Thermochromatium tepidum ATCC 43061: one gene and its partner. Each later gene encodes a partner of the first gene's protein in a complex. Links are inferred from orthologs where the notes say so. Each region holds a gene or a part of one and is shown in the gene's direction. Other genes may lie near its edges.

Region 1 (5,574 bases):
GATCGACGATACAGGGGATCGGCAGATCCTTCGGCCCAAGCGATCCAGGGCCGGCGCCGATGGCGGCACGGATCTCGGCCTCGGTGGCCAGGCGCAGCGGCGAGGCGACCTGCGGCAGCTTCTGTGCCTTGACGGCATTGAGCTCGTGATCGCCGCGCACCAGGAGCGCGACCAGGCCGCCGCCGGCCTCCTCGGAGGCCGCGACCACCAGGGTCTTGACCGTGCGCTCGATCGGTTGAGCAAACTGCTCGACCAGCTCGGCGATGGTGCGCGCATTGGGTGTGTCGACCAGACGCGCCGGCTCGCTGGGCGCAGGGGCATGCTCGCGCGGGGCGAGCGCCTCGGCCAGTTCCACATTGGCGGCATAGTCGCTGGCGGTCGAAAAGGCGATGGCGTCTTCACCCGAGGCGGCCAGGACGTGAAACTCGTGCGAGGCGCTGCCGCCGATGCTACCTGTGTCGGCACGCACGGCGCGAAACTCCAGTCCACAGCGCCTGAAGATACGGCAATAGGTCTCGTACATACGCTGGTAGGTCTCGTCCAATGAGGCCTCGTCCAGGTGGAAGGAATAGGCGTCCTTCATCAGGAACTCGCGCGCGCGCATCACGCCGAAGCGCGGGCGGATCTCGTCGCGAAACTTGGTCTGGATCTGGTAGAAATTGACGGGGAGCTGCTTGTAGCTCTTGAGTTCGTTACGCGCCAGATCGGTGATGATCTCTTCGTGGGTGGGTCCAAAGCAGAACTCGCGCTGGTGGCGGTCCTTGAAACGCAACAACTCAGGACCGTATTGTTCCCAACGCCCGGACTCCTGCCAGAGTTCGGCCGGCTGCACGGCTGGCATGGAGACTTCCAACGCCCCGGCGCGATCCATCTCCTCGCGCACGATGCGCTCGACTCGGCGCAGTACACGCAGTCCCAGCGGCAACCAGGTGTAGAGCCCGGCGGCGAGCTTGCGGATGAGACCGGCGCGCAACATCAATCGGTGGCTGACGACCTCGGCGTCGGCCGGCGTCTCTTTGATGGTCTGGAGTGGGAACTCAGAGGTACGCATCGGACGAAAATCTCGACAGGTAAAGCATTGAAGTCTATTGGTCCGGCGACGTCGAAACAATACCTTCCACACAACCCATCAGGCGCCTTCCAGGGTCGTCCCCGAAAACGGCGCGTCGATGATGTTAGAGTAATTGAGATTCGTCCAAGGATCTTTCGTCCGTTCCATCCGTGAATAGTTCTCATGTGGCAGACTCAAACATGACTCAATCGGGATCCGGTTCGATGGCCATGGAACGACGCACCCAGCTACGTATCGACCTGAGGATTCCGGTCGAGCTGACCTACCCGGGTCGGGACGCGCCCGTGCAGGCCGTTACGCGCGACCTCTCCTGGGGGGGCGCACTCTTGCATCTCACGGACCCCCTGCCCAGGGATCTCAAGACCCTGATCATCAGCCTGCCATGGCGGCGCGGCAAATCCATCCACGCCCAGGCCAAGCTGCTGCGCGTGCGTCCAGACGCTGCAGGTGGTTATCTGGCGGCTGTGCGCTTTACCAGCCTATCGCCGCGCAGTCAGAGCCGTTTGGAGCGCCTGCTCAAGATGCTCTATTCCGCGGATACCAAGGGAGACGCAGCTGGTAAGAATGCCTTGTTTCGCGAGTTGGAGGTCACGGTCAGCGATGCCGAGGAATTGCGCCAGACGCTACTCCAGATCCTGGAGGGGCGTTACACCGTGACCGTCTTCGAGCCCTATGAGGTCGGACAGAGCATCAGTCTGTCGATCACTGGGACCTTCGATCTCCCAGACATCCGCTTGCGGGCGCAGATCTCGGGGGTACAAAAGTCCAGGGTCGAGGGATTCAACTGGGCCGACCTCTATACCCTGTCGCTCGAATTCGAGCACCCGGGTGACGCGATTCGCGCCTTAATCGCGCAGATCCTGAGTCGTCTGTCTGACTCTGAGGATCAAAGCTCCATCTTTATTTCTCTGGAGGGCGCGCCGGACTGGTTGCGTTCGGTGGCCACGGCGGTACGCTTCAGTATGAGTAACCGGAAGGCCGATGTCGGCGTCCGGGATGAGGTGCGTTCCTGTTTGGAGTCCGAGCGTCCCGAGGCCGTGGAGCGGCTCATTGCCGGCTGGGGTAATGTCAACGATTTCGACGTGGTCTTCCAAGATTTGGTCCTAAGCCGCGACGAACAGCCGCCTGCCTGGTCGCAGGAGGCCTGGGATGAGCTCAAACTGTTACAGAGTGTCCATGATGAGGTCTATGGCGCTCCACCTCATCGAAACACCTGGCTCAGGGGTGGGCGGCTGTGAGACGCATCCCGGACAGCGATCGCCTGCCCCATGCGCTCTACCGTGCCGAACAGGTACGCCGGCTCGACCGTCTGGCCATCGAGCGCTTCGGTGTGTCTGGGATCGAGCTGATGGAACGCGCCGGTGCGGTTGCCTATCGGCTGCTGCGCGTGCGCTGGCCGAATGCGCGTCGCCTCACCGTCCTGGCCGGGATGGGCAACAATGGTGGTGACGGCTATGTAGTGGCGCGGTTGGCGCGCGCCGCTGGTCTGGACACGCGGGTTTTGCAACTCGGCAAGGCGGATCAGGTGCGTGGTGAGGCGGCCCTGAGTCTGGCCGCCTATCGCGACGCCGGCGGGGTCATTGAGGATTATCTTGGCCTGCCACGCAAGACCGATCTCTATGTCGACGCCCTCTTTGGCACCGGGCTGGTGCGTCCGGTGACGGGCCCCTGGGCCGAGGCCATCACGGCGCTCAATGCCCAGCGCGCGCCTGTGCTGGCGCTCGACCTCCCCTCTGGACTGCACGCCGACACCGGCTGTGTCCTGGGCGTGGCGGTGCGGGCGAGTGTGACTGTCTCCTTTATCGGGCTCAAACTCGGACTCTTTGTCGGTGCCGGCGCCGAGTATCGGGGGGAGGTCCACTTCAGCGCGCTCGAAGTCCCAGCCCAGGTCTATGCCGGGGAGATCCTGGCGGCGGTGCGGATCGACTGGGCGCGCGAATCGCGTCTCCTCACGCCCCGCTCGCGGATCGCGCACAAGGGCGACTGCGGTCATGTCCTGGTCGTCGGCGGCGCACCCGGGATGTCGGGCGCGGCGCGTCTGGCCGGTGAGGCGGCCCTGCGCGCGGGCGCCGGGCTGGTGACGATCGCGACCCATCCGCGTCACGCCGACTGGCTCAATCTCGACCGGCCTGAACTGATGGTCGCCGCCGTCGAGCGTCCGGAAGACCTGGATACGCTGATCGAGCGGGCCGATGTAGTCGCGATCGGCCCAGGGCTGGGTCGGGGTGACTGGGGACGCAGACTCTGGGAGCGGGTCCGCGGCTTGTCGCATCCGCTGGTGGTGGATGCCGACGCGCTCAACCTCCTGGCCGAGTCCCCAGGCGCCGGTCCAGACTGGATCCTGACCCCGCATCCAGGCGAGGCCGCGCGTCTGCTCGGCAGCGCGACCGCCGAGATCCAGTCCGATCGCCTCGCTGGCGCGCGGCAGATCCAGGCGCGTTTCGGCGGGGTGGTGGTACTCAAGGGGGCCGGCACCATTGTGCATGGCCCAGCACCGCGCGTCCCGGCCGTCTGTAGCGACGGCAACCCCGGCATGGCGACCGCGGGCGCGGGCGATGTCCTGACCGGTGTGATTGCCGCCCTACGCGCCCAGGGTCTGGAAACCGAAGCGGCCGCCCGCGCTGGTGTCTGTCTGCACGCCGCGGCCGGGGATCTGGCCGCGCGTGCCGGCGAGCGTGGGCTGATCGCCACGGATATCATCGCCGCCCTGCGCACACTCTCCAATGGTCTCGCCAAGGTGGATCGCTGAGATGCCCGCGACCCTGGAACTCACACTCGACACACCCGAGTCACAGATGGACTTTGGGGCGCATCTGGCGCGGGCCCTTAAACCGCCCTGCGTGATCTTTCTCGAGGGCGACCTGGGCACGGGCAAGACCACCCTGACCCGTGGTATCCTGCGCGGTCTCGGGCACTCCGGGGTGGTACGCAGTCCAACCTATACCCTCGTTGAGCCCTATGCACTAAACGACCTTGAACTCTACCATTTCGATCTCTATCGCCTGGGTGATCCGGAAGAACTGGACTATCTCGGGCCGCGCGATCTGCTTGGGAAGGCGGCGGTTTGGGTCATAGAATGGCCCGAGCGTGGCGCCGGCTTCCTGCCCAAGCCCGATCTGCGCATCCAGCTCGTCCACCTCGATGTCGGTCGGCGCTTGACCCTAAATGCCCTGAGTCCATCGGGCCAGACGCTGCTCGCTGATGTAATTTCTGTCTCTGATGTCTCTGCGCAACATCTTCGAGCCGATACTTGAGGAAGTTCCTCTAATCATCGGAGCTGACTTGGAAAGATCGGCGATAAGCTGCTATCTTTTAAGCGATGCTCGTACCCAAGTCAGGCCTCGAGGCGGCATCGTGAACAGGCTCATCGTGCTCTTTATGCTACTGATCGCCCTGCCCGCGGCGAGTGTCGCGGTGGAGGTCGACTGCCAATGGAATCCGCCGAGTTCGAGCAAGACCCGGCTGCTCTTCAACCTTACGGCGCCCGCCGCCCACCGCATCTTTACCCTCGACCAACCTGATCGAGTCGTGATTGACATTGCTGGGGCGCAGATGCGCAGCGACCTGCCAGCGGCGCGCACCGACGACCCCCTGCTGATCGGCGTGCGCGCCGGTGTGCGTCCCAATGGCGACCTGCGCGTCGTGCTCGATCTCAAGCAACAGGTGCGCGTCAAGAGTTTTACCGACAGGACCGGCGCTGACAGATACCAACTGATCGTCGAGCTCCTGCCCAAGTCCTTGGGAGGTGGCAAACTCCAGCCGGTCTCCAATCAGGCGCCAGTTCAGCCGCTCTGGTTGAGTCGCGGACGCACGGCCATTGTCGCCATCGACGCTGGACACGGCGGCGAGGATCCAGGGGCGATCGGGCCAAACGGCACGCGCGAGAAGGACGTCACCCTGGCCATCGCCCACAGGCTAAAGCGACTGATCGAACGTGAATCCGGGATCCGAGCCATAATGATCCGTGATGACGACCGTTATGTCGGACTGCGCGAACGCACCCTGATCGCGCGCGAGCACAAGGCCGATCTCTTTGTGTCCATCCATGCCGATGCCTACGAGAACCCAGACGCACAGGGCTCATCGGTCTATATCCTCTCGCACGGTGCGGCCAGCAGCGAGGCGGCTGGTTGGCTGGCCGATCGTGAGAACAAGGCTGATCGCATCGGCGGTGCGGATCCGACGACGAGCGAAGACATGCTGGCCGCTGTGCTGCTCGACATGACGCGCAACACCACCCTGGAGCACAGTGCCGAGGCGGCTACCTCGGTGCTACGCGCTCTCAAGCGTGTCGGTGTGGTCCACAAGGCTGATGTCCAGCGTGCCGGCTTCGTGGTGCTCAAGTCGCCCGACATTCCATCGGTGCTGGTCGAAACGGCCTTCATCAGCAACGCCCAAGAGGAGCAGCGACTCCGCGATAACCTCTATCTGCAGCGGATGGCCGAGGCGATCCTGGCCGGGATCAAGGGTTATTTCGCCAAGTATCCACCGCGTGGCCTGTT
Region 2 (5,866 bases), 680 kb from region 1 along the record:
CTTGGGCGCGCGGGCTTGGCAGGCCGCGCCCTGGGCCGAGGGCGGTGCTCAGCAGCCGACTTGAGCGTTGGCACGCCGGTAAAATCGGCGAGTCGTTTGATCAGTAGGTCACGATAGAGCCCATTGGGCAGACGTTCGATGTGGGGTTGGATCCGGCTGGCGAAGCGCGCGCGTCCGTCCAGTGTGGTGGTGTCCATGGATTCGCGCAGATGCTCGAAGAGAAAATCGGACAAGGGTTGGGCCTGCTTTAGGCGTGATCGAAAGCCTTCGGCCCCTTCACGACGCACCAGGGTATCCGGATCATCGCCCTCGGGCAGGAACAGAAAGCGGATCGCCTGATGTCCGGTCGCTTGGGGGAGGGCGGTCTCCAGCGCCTTCCACGCCCCCGCGCGTCCGGCTTGGTCGCCGTCAAAGCAAAAGACGATGTCCGGCGCGCACTTGAACAACTGCTTGAGATGCTCGGGCGTAGTCGCGGTGCCGAGCGTAGCTACGGCATTGGTGATCCCGAACTGCGCCAGGGCGACGACGTCGAGATAGCCCTCGACCACGATCAGGGTGTCAAATGTGCGATTGGCGCGCTGGGCCTCATACAGTCCGTAGAGCTCGTGACCCTTGTGGAAGATCGGCGTCTCGGGTGAGTTGAGATATTTGGGCTTGCCGTTGCCGAGCACACGCCCACCAAAGCCGATGACACGCCCGCGCCGGTCGCGGATCGGGAACATCACGCGGTTGCGGAACTTGTCGTAGGGTCGTCCGTCTTGCTCGGAGATCAGGCCGACGGTCTGGAGTCTGACACGCGCTGCGGCGTCTTGCCCGAACTGGGTGAGCACAGGATTGCCATGCGCCGGTGCATAACCGAGACCAAAGCGTGCCGCGATCTCGCCGGTCAGACCGCGTCCCTTGAGATACTCAAGGGCATCCTGGGCTTGAGGATGTTCGCGCAGTTGGCGGCGGTAATAGAGTGCCACGTCCTCCATCAGCCGATAGAGCGGCCCATGATCCGGCGCACTCTGCATCGGAGTGCCGTCGCTTGGGATCTCCAATCCGGCACGTTCGGCCAGTTCCTCCACTGCCTCGCGGAAGGAGAGATGGTCGTACGCCATCAGAAAGCCGATGGCGGTGCCGTGCGCGCCGCAGCCGAAGCAGTGGTAGAACTGCTTGTCGGGACTGACGCTGAAGGATGGGGTCTTTTCGTCGTGGAAGGGACAGCGGGCCTGAAATTCGCGCCCGGCCTTGCGTAACTGGAGGCGCGAGCCGATGAGTTCGACGATATCGGTTCGCGCGAGCAGCTGATCGATGAATTCGGGCGGGATACGTCCGGCCATGCAAGGCACGCGCGGCGCGGTCTAGCCTCCGAGGCGCTGCTTGACGAGGGCGCTGACGGCGCCCATGTCGGCGCGGCCCTGAACCCGGGGACGCAGCAGGTTCATCACCTTGCCCATGTCGCTCAGGGTGGCAGCACCGGAGGCGGCGACGGCCTCCTCGACCAGGGCGGCGATCTCGGCCTCAGTCAGCGCGGCGGGTAGGTAGCCCTGGATGACCCCGATCTCGAAGCGCTCGACCTCAGCCAGATCCTCGCGCCCGGCACGCTCGTACTGGCCAATCGAGTCGCGCCGCTGCTTGACCATCTTGTCGAGCACGGCCAGCGTCTGGGTGTCGTCGAGTTCGATGCGCTCGTCGACCTCGCGTTGCTTGATGGCGGCCAGTATCAGCCGGATCACGCCGAGCCTGGGCTTGTCTCCCGCCTTCATGGCGGTCTTCATGTCATCCTGAATGCGCGACTTGAGCATACCCATGGGTCAGTACTTCGCGGGGTTCGATCTTGAAAGGTCTAAAGGGAATGACTAGGCCACGAAACATATCGACCACTCACTGGGCACGCCGGACTCAGTACGGTCGTTCCCAACGACGGGCTTCGCGCTGGAGTTTCTTCTGATGACGTTTGATGGCGGCGGCCTTCTTGCGCTTGCGCTCGGAGGTCGGCTTCTCGTAGAACTCACGCCGACGGACCTCGGCAAGCACCCCTGCCTTCTCGCAGGAACGCTTGAAACGCCGCATGGCAACCTCAAATGGCTCGTTTTCTTTGACGCGAACGCTGGGCATAGCAGAAATTCCTTAAAGTCTGTTTCCGGTTGATGGATAAGGTCGAGGTAAAAAGATCCCAGATTCTAGCGCATGGTCGATCGTCCGCGCAAAGGCTATGATGCAAAGATTCTTCGGATTTTTTGGACTTCAGGCGCCTTGCGGGGCTTAAATGACGATGCGAGTGTTGGGAATCGAGACCTCGTGCGACGAGACTGGGATTGCCGTGTACGAACACGGGCGCGGACTGCTAGCGCAGGCCGTCTACAGCCAGGTCGAGATCCATGCCGAATACGGCGGCGTGGTGCCGGAGCTGGCCTCGCGCGACCATATCCGCAAGACCCTGCCGCTGATCCGTCAGGTGCTCGACGAGTCCGGACTCAGACGCACGCACATCGACGGCGTGGCCTACACCGCCGGTCCGGGTCTGATCGGGGCGCTGCTGGTCGGTTCGGCGCTCGGGCGTGCGCTGGCCTGGGCCTGGAAGGTCCCTGCGATCGGGGTGCATCACCTGGAGGGGCATCTGCTGGCGCCGCTCCTGGAAGAACCAGCGCCCGCGTTCCCCTTCGTGGCGCTCTTAGTCTCGGGCGGACACACCCAGTTGGTCGATGTGCTTGGTATCGGGCATTATCGCATCCTGGGCGAGTCGGTTGACGACGCGGCGGGCGAGGCGTTCGACAAGACGGCCAAGATCCTCGGCCTCCCCTATCCGGGCGGACCCGAGCTGGCGCGGCTGGCTGAGCATGGCGATCCTGAGCGCTTCCGTTTCCCCCGACCCATGACCGACCGTCCGGGGTTGGAGTTTAGCTTCAGTGGGCTCAAGACCTTTACGTTAAACGCCCTGCAGACGGAGCTGCCCCAGGCTGCTGACCCCGAGCAGACCCGCGCCGACATCGCACGCGCCTTCGAGGAGGCGGTAGTCGACACCCTGGTGATCAAGTGCCGGCGTGCCCTGCGCGAGACCGGGCGAGAGCGGCTCGTCCTCGTCGGCGGTGTAAGCGCCAACCGCCGTCTGCGTGAACGCATGAATCAGGCCATCGCCGCTGAGGGTGGCCAGACCTACTATCCGCGCCCGGCGTTCTGCACCGACAACGGGGCCATGATCGCCTTTGCGGGCTGTCAGCGATTGCTGGCTGGCCAGACCGAGCCGCTCGCTTTCAAGCCGCGTGCGCGCTGGCCGATGGAGGAATTAGCGCCGATCGTGGGCAGGGGTGCTGCGCCCTAGACCGGTGGGTTTGAGTCATTGGAGTCCTCGTCCCAGGCCGTGGGGAGGGTGAAATGGAAGACTGCGCCCTCAGTCGGTGCTGGTTCGGCCCAGAGCCGTCCGCCGTGGTCCTCGGCAATCGCGCGACTGATCGCCAGACCCAACCCTAGCCCTGCCTCAGTGTTCGATTCGAAGATGTCAAAGATGGCGGCCTGTCGCCCAGGCGGCAGGCCAGGTCCGGTGTCGCGCACGATGAATTCGATTTCACCCAGACCGGGCACGACTTCGATACGCACCTCGCGCTGGACGCATCCGCTCATGTCGATCGCCTGCACCGCGTTGCAGATCAGATTGACCAACACCTGCTCGATCTGCACCGGATCGCCCTCGATCTCGGGCAGTTCTCCAGGTGCGATCAGCTCCAGTCTTACCTGACGGTCGTTGGCAAACCAGCGCACCAGATCCAGGGCGCGCTTGAGCACCTGGTCGACCGGCACCCGCACCCGATGGACCTTGAGTCCACGCAGAAAGGCGCGCAGACGTTCCATGATGTCACCCGCGCGATGGACCTGATCGTCGATGCACCGAATGACCTCCAGCAGACGCCTTGGGTCGGCGGACGGTCCCTTGGCGAGCTGACCGGCGGCGCTACAATAGAAACCGGCCGCGCTCAGCGGCTGGAGCAGTTCATGGACGAGCGAGGAGGCCAGTACGCCGACGGCATCGAGCCGTGCCACCCGGGCCAGGGCGTCGCGCGCGCGCCGCGCCTCCTCCTCGGCCAGCCGGCGCTCGGTGATGTCCAGATAGGTAACGACGGCGCCTTCTTGCTCGCCCTGCAAGGGGAAGGCGCGCATCAGCAGCCAGCACTGGCGCTGCGCCGTGTGACAGGGATACTCGATACTAAAACAGAGGCGGCGGCCTTGGATGACATCCTCAATGCCGCGGGCCGCCGTGAGCGCGATCGCATCCGGTTGCTCGCCCGACCAGCGGCAGGCAGCGAGCGTTCGGGGATCGCTGTCTTTCCAGACGTGATCGTCGCGGCCCTGTTCAGCCGAAAAGGCACGCCAGGCGCGGTTGACCGCGAGCAACCGGGCCTCCTGATCGAGCACGGCGATCTGTGCCGGCAAGGCGTCGAGCACCGAGCGATGGAGATGACTGCTGACCACCAGTTGATCCAGTCCATCGTGTGGGTGGATCGCGTCTGGGGCCGACTTCGGGACCGAATCGTTCATGGCCGCTCATCAATGTCCGAGAAAATCTGGCCAATGTCCGAACCGCACCTCCCCTCAAAGTCAAAGGTCGCTTTGGTGGGGTAGGGCGCCTTCAGGCGCAATCCACATCTGCCAAGATCGCGGCTAAAGCCGATCCTACGGGATGCGTTGGCCGCCTCAGTCCGAGGGGGCCTTGGCGCTGATCCGACCCTCGGTGCCGTCGAGCAGATTACGGATATTGCTGCGATGACGCCAGATCAGCAGACCGGTGATGATGAGCTGCATCCCGATCAGTGTCTTCTCGTCCCAGAACAGCCAGACGAAGAGCGGCGCCAACGCCATCGAGATCAGCCCCGAGAGCGATGAGATCTTGAGCACCCTGGCCACGAATAGCCACACAGCCGCGACACAGAGCCCGATCGGCCAGTAGAGCCCGAACTGCACGCCGAGCGCCGTGGCCACACCCTTGCCGCCCTTGAAGCCGAAGAACACCGGGTAGAGATGGCCGATGAAGGCGGCCAGTCCGATCCCGGCAAGCACGCTGGGGTCGGCGCCCAGGGCATGACCGACGAGCATGGGGAGCAATCCCTTGAGACTGTCGCCAAGGAGCGTGATGGCGGCGGCCTTCTTGCCGCCGATGCGCAGGACGTTGGTGGCGCCCGGATTGTTCGAGCCCTGGGTGCGCGGGTCCGGCAGTCCCATCAGACGGCAGACGATGATGGCGCTGGAGATCGAGCCGAGTAGATAGGCGGCGAAGATGAGGAGTGTGGCTATGATCATGGATAGAATCTGAGTTTGGAATCGGACACGAGGCCAAAAACTGTACCATGACTGACATCGTCTTCATTCGCGGTCTGCGCCTCGACACCCGAATCGGTATCCACGATTGGGAAAAACAGACCACGCGCCCGCTGATCCTGGATCTAGAGATGGCGAGCGACGTGGCGCGCGCGGCGGCCAGCGACCGTATCGCCGATGCGCTTGACTACGAAGCCGTCGCCCGGCGTCTGACCGAGGTGGTCAGACACAATCGGCATGAACTGGTCGAGACCCTGGCCGAGCAATGTGCGGCGCTCTTGATGCGTGAGTTCGGTATCCCCTGGCTGCGCCTCAGTCTCAACAAGCCGGGCGCGGTGGGGGAGGGGGTCGATGTCGGGGTGGTCATCGAGCGCGGGGTGCGTTCGTCCACATGAAAGACCCTGCAACTGAGATCAGCCGTCGGCTCGAAGACCAGATCCGCGCTGAGATCCGGGCGCGCAACGGTGTGCTTCCCTTCGACCGCTTCATGGAACTGGCCCTGTATGCGCCCGGACTCGGCTACTACGTCGCCGGGGCAGCCAAGTTCGGACCGGGCGGTGATTTCGTCACC

What was found.
Region 2: the proteins of tsaE (region 1) and tsaD are in contact, whole or in part, in a crystal structure (PDB 6N9A), measured with the Thermotoga maritima proteins. The link is inferred for Thermochromatium tepidum ATCC 43061 from one-to-one orthologs. Residues at the interface, in WP_004082108.1 of Thermotoga maritima: Leu37, Gly38, Lys46, Lys57, Val59, Lys60, Ser61, Thr63, Phe64, Thr65, Leu66, Met67, Val69, Pro71, Tyr82, Arg83, Leu84, Asp86, Asp88, Phe89, Asp93, Ile128, Asp130, Glu131, Arg134; in WP_004082750.1 of Thermotoga maritima: Cys10, Asp11, Arg49, His50, Leu82, Gly84, Gly135, Gly136, Glu154, Thr155, Leu156, Asp157, Asp158, Ser159, Glu162, Asp165, Lys166, Arg169, Leu170, Tyr175, Lys213, Thr214, Leu217, Tyr218, Gln221, Arg222, Asn324.

What each region holds. Positions count from the first base shown.
Region 1 is NZ_CP039268.1:2,101,147-2,106,720, reverse strand. The notes cover bases 2,881-5,574. They hold tsaE (tRNA (adenosine(37)-N6)-threonylcarbamoyltransferase complex ATPase subunit type 1 TsaE), read left to right. Parts: upstream 2,881-3,822; coding sequence 3,823-4,326; downstream 4,327-5,574. Other genes in these bases: E6P07_RS09675 (N-acetylmuramoyl-L-alanine amidase), read left to right, coding at 4,427-5,574; E6P07_RS09685 (NAD(P)H-hydrate dehydratase), read left to right, coding at 2,881-3,821. Also shown: E6P07_RS09695 (proline--tRNA ligase), read right to left, coding at 1-1,051; E6P07_RS09690 (PilZ domain-containing protein), read left to right, coding at 1,252-2,310; more of E6P07_RS09685, read left to right, coding at 2,307-2,880. UniProt on the Escherichia coli protein: Required for the formation of a threonylcarbamoyl group on adenosine at position 37 (t(6)A37) in tRNAs that read codons beginning with adenine.
Region 2 is NZ_CP039268.1:1,421,412-1,427,277, reverse strand. Bases 1,499-4,283 are described here. They hold tsaD (tRNA (adenosine(37)-N6)-threonylcarbamoyltransferase complex transferase subunit TsaD), read left to right. Parts: upstream 1,499-2,260; coding sequence 2,261-3,307; downstream 3,308-4,283. Other genes in these bases: E6P07_RS06535 (sensor histidine kinase), read right to left, coding at 3,304-4,283; rpsU (30S ribosomal protein S21), read right to left, coding at 1,888-2,103; E6P07_RS06550 (GatB/YqeY domain-containing protein), read right to left, coding at 1,499-1,790. Outside these bases: dnaG (DNA primase), read right to left, coding at 1-1,325; more of E6P07_RS06550, read right to left, coding at 1,347-1,498; more of E6P07_RS06535, read right to left, coding at 4,284-4,518; glycerol-3-phosphate 1-O-acyltransferase PlsY, read right to left, coding at 4,675-5,277; folB (dihydroneopterin aldolase), read left to right, coding at 5,325-5,690; E6P07_RS06520 (class I SAM-dependent methyltransferase), read left to right, coding at 5,687-5,866.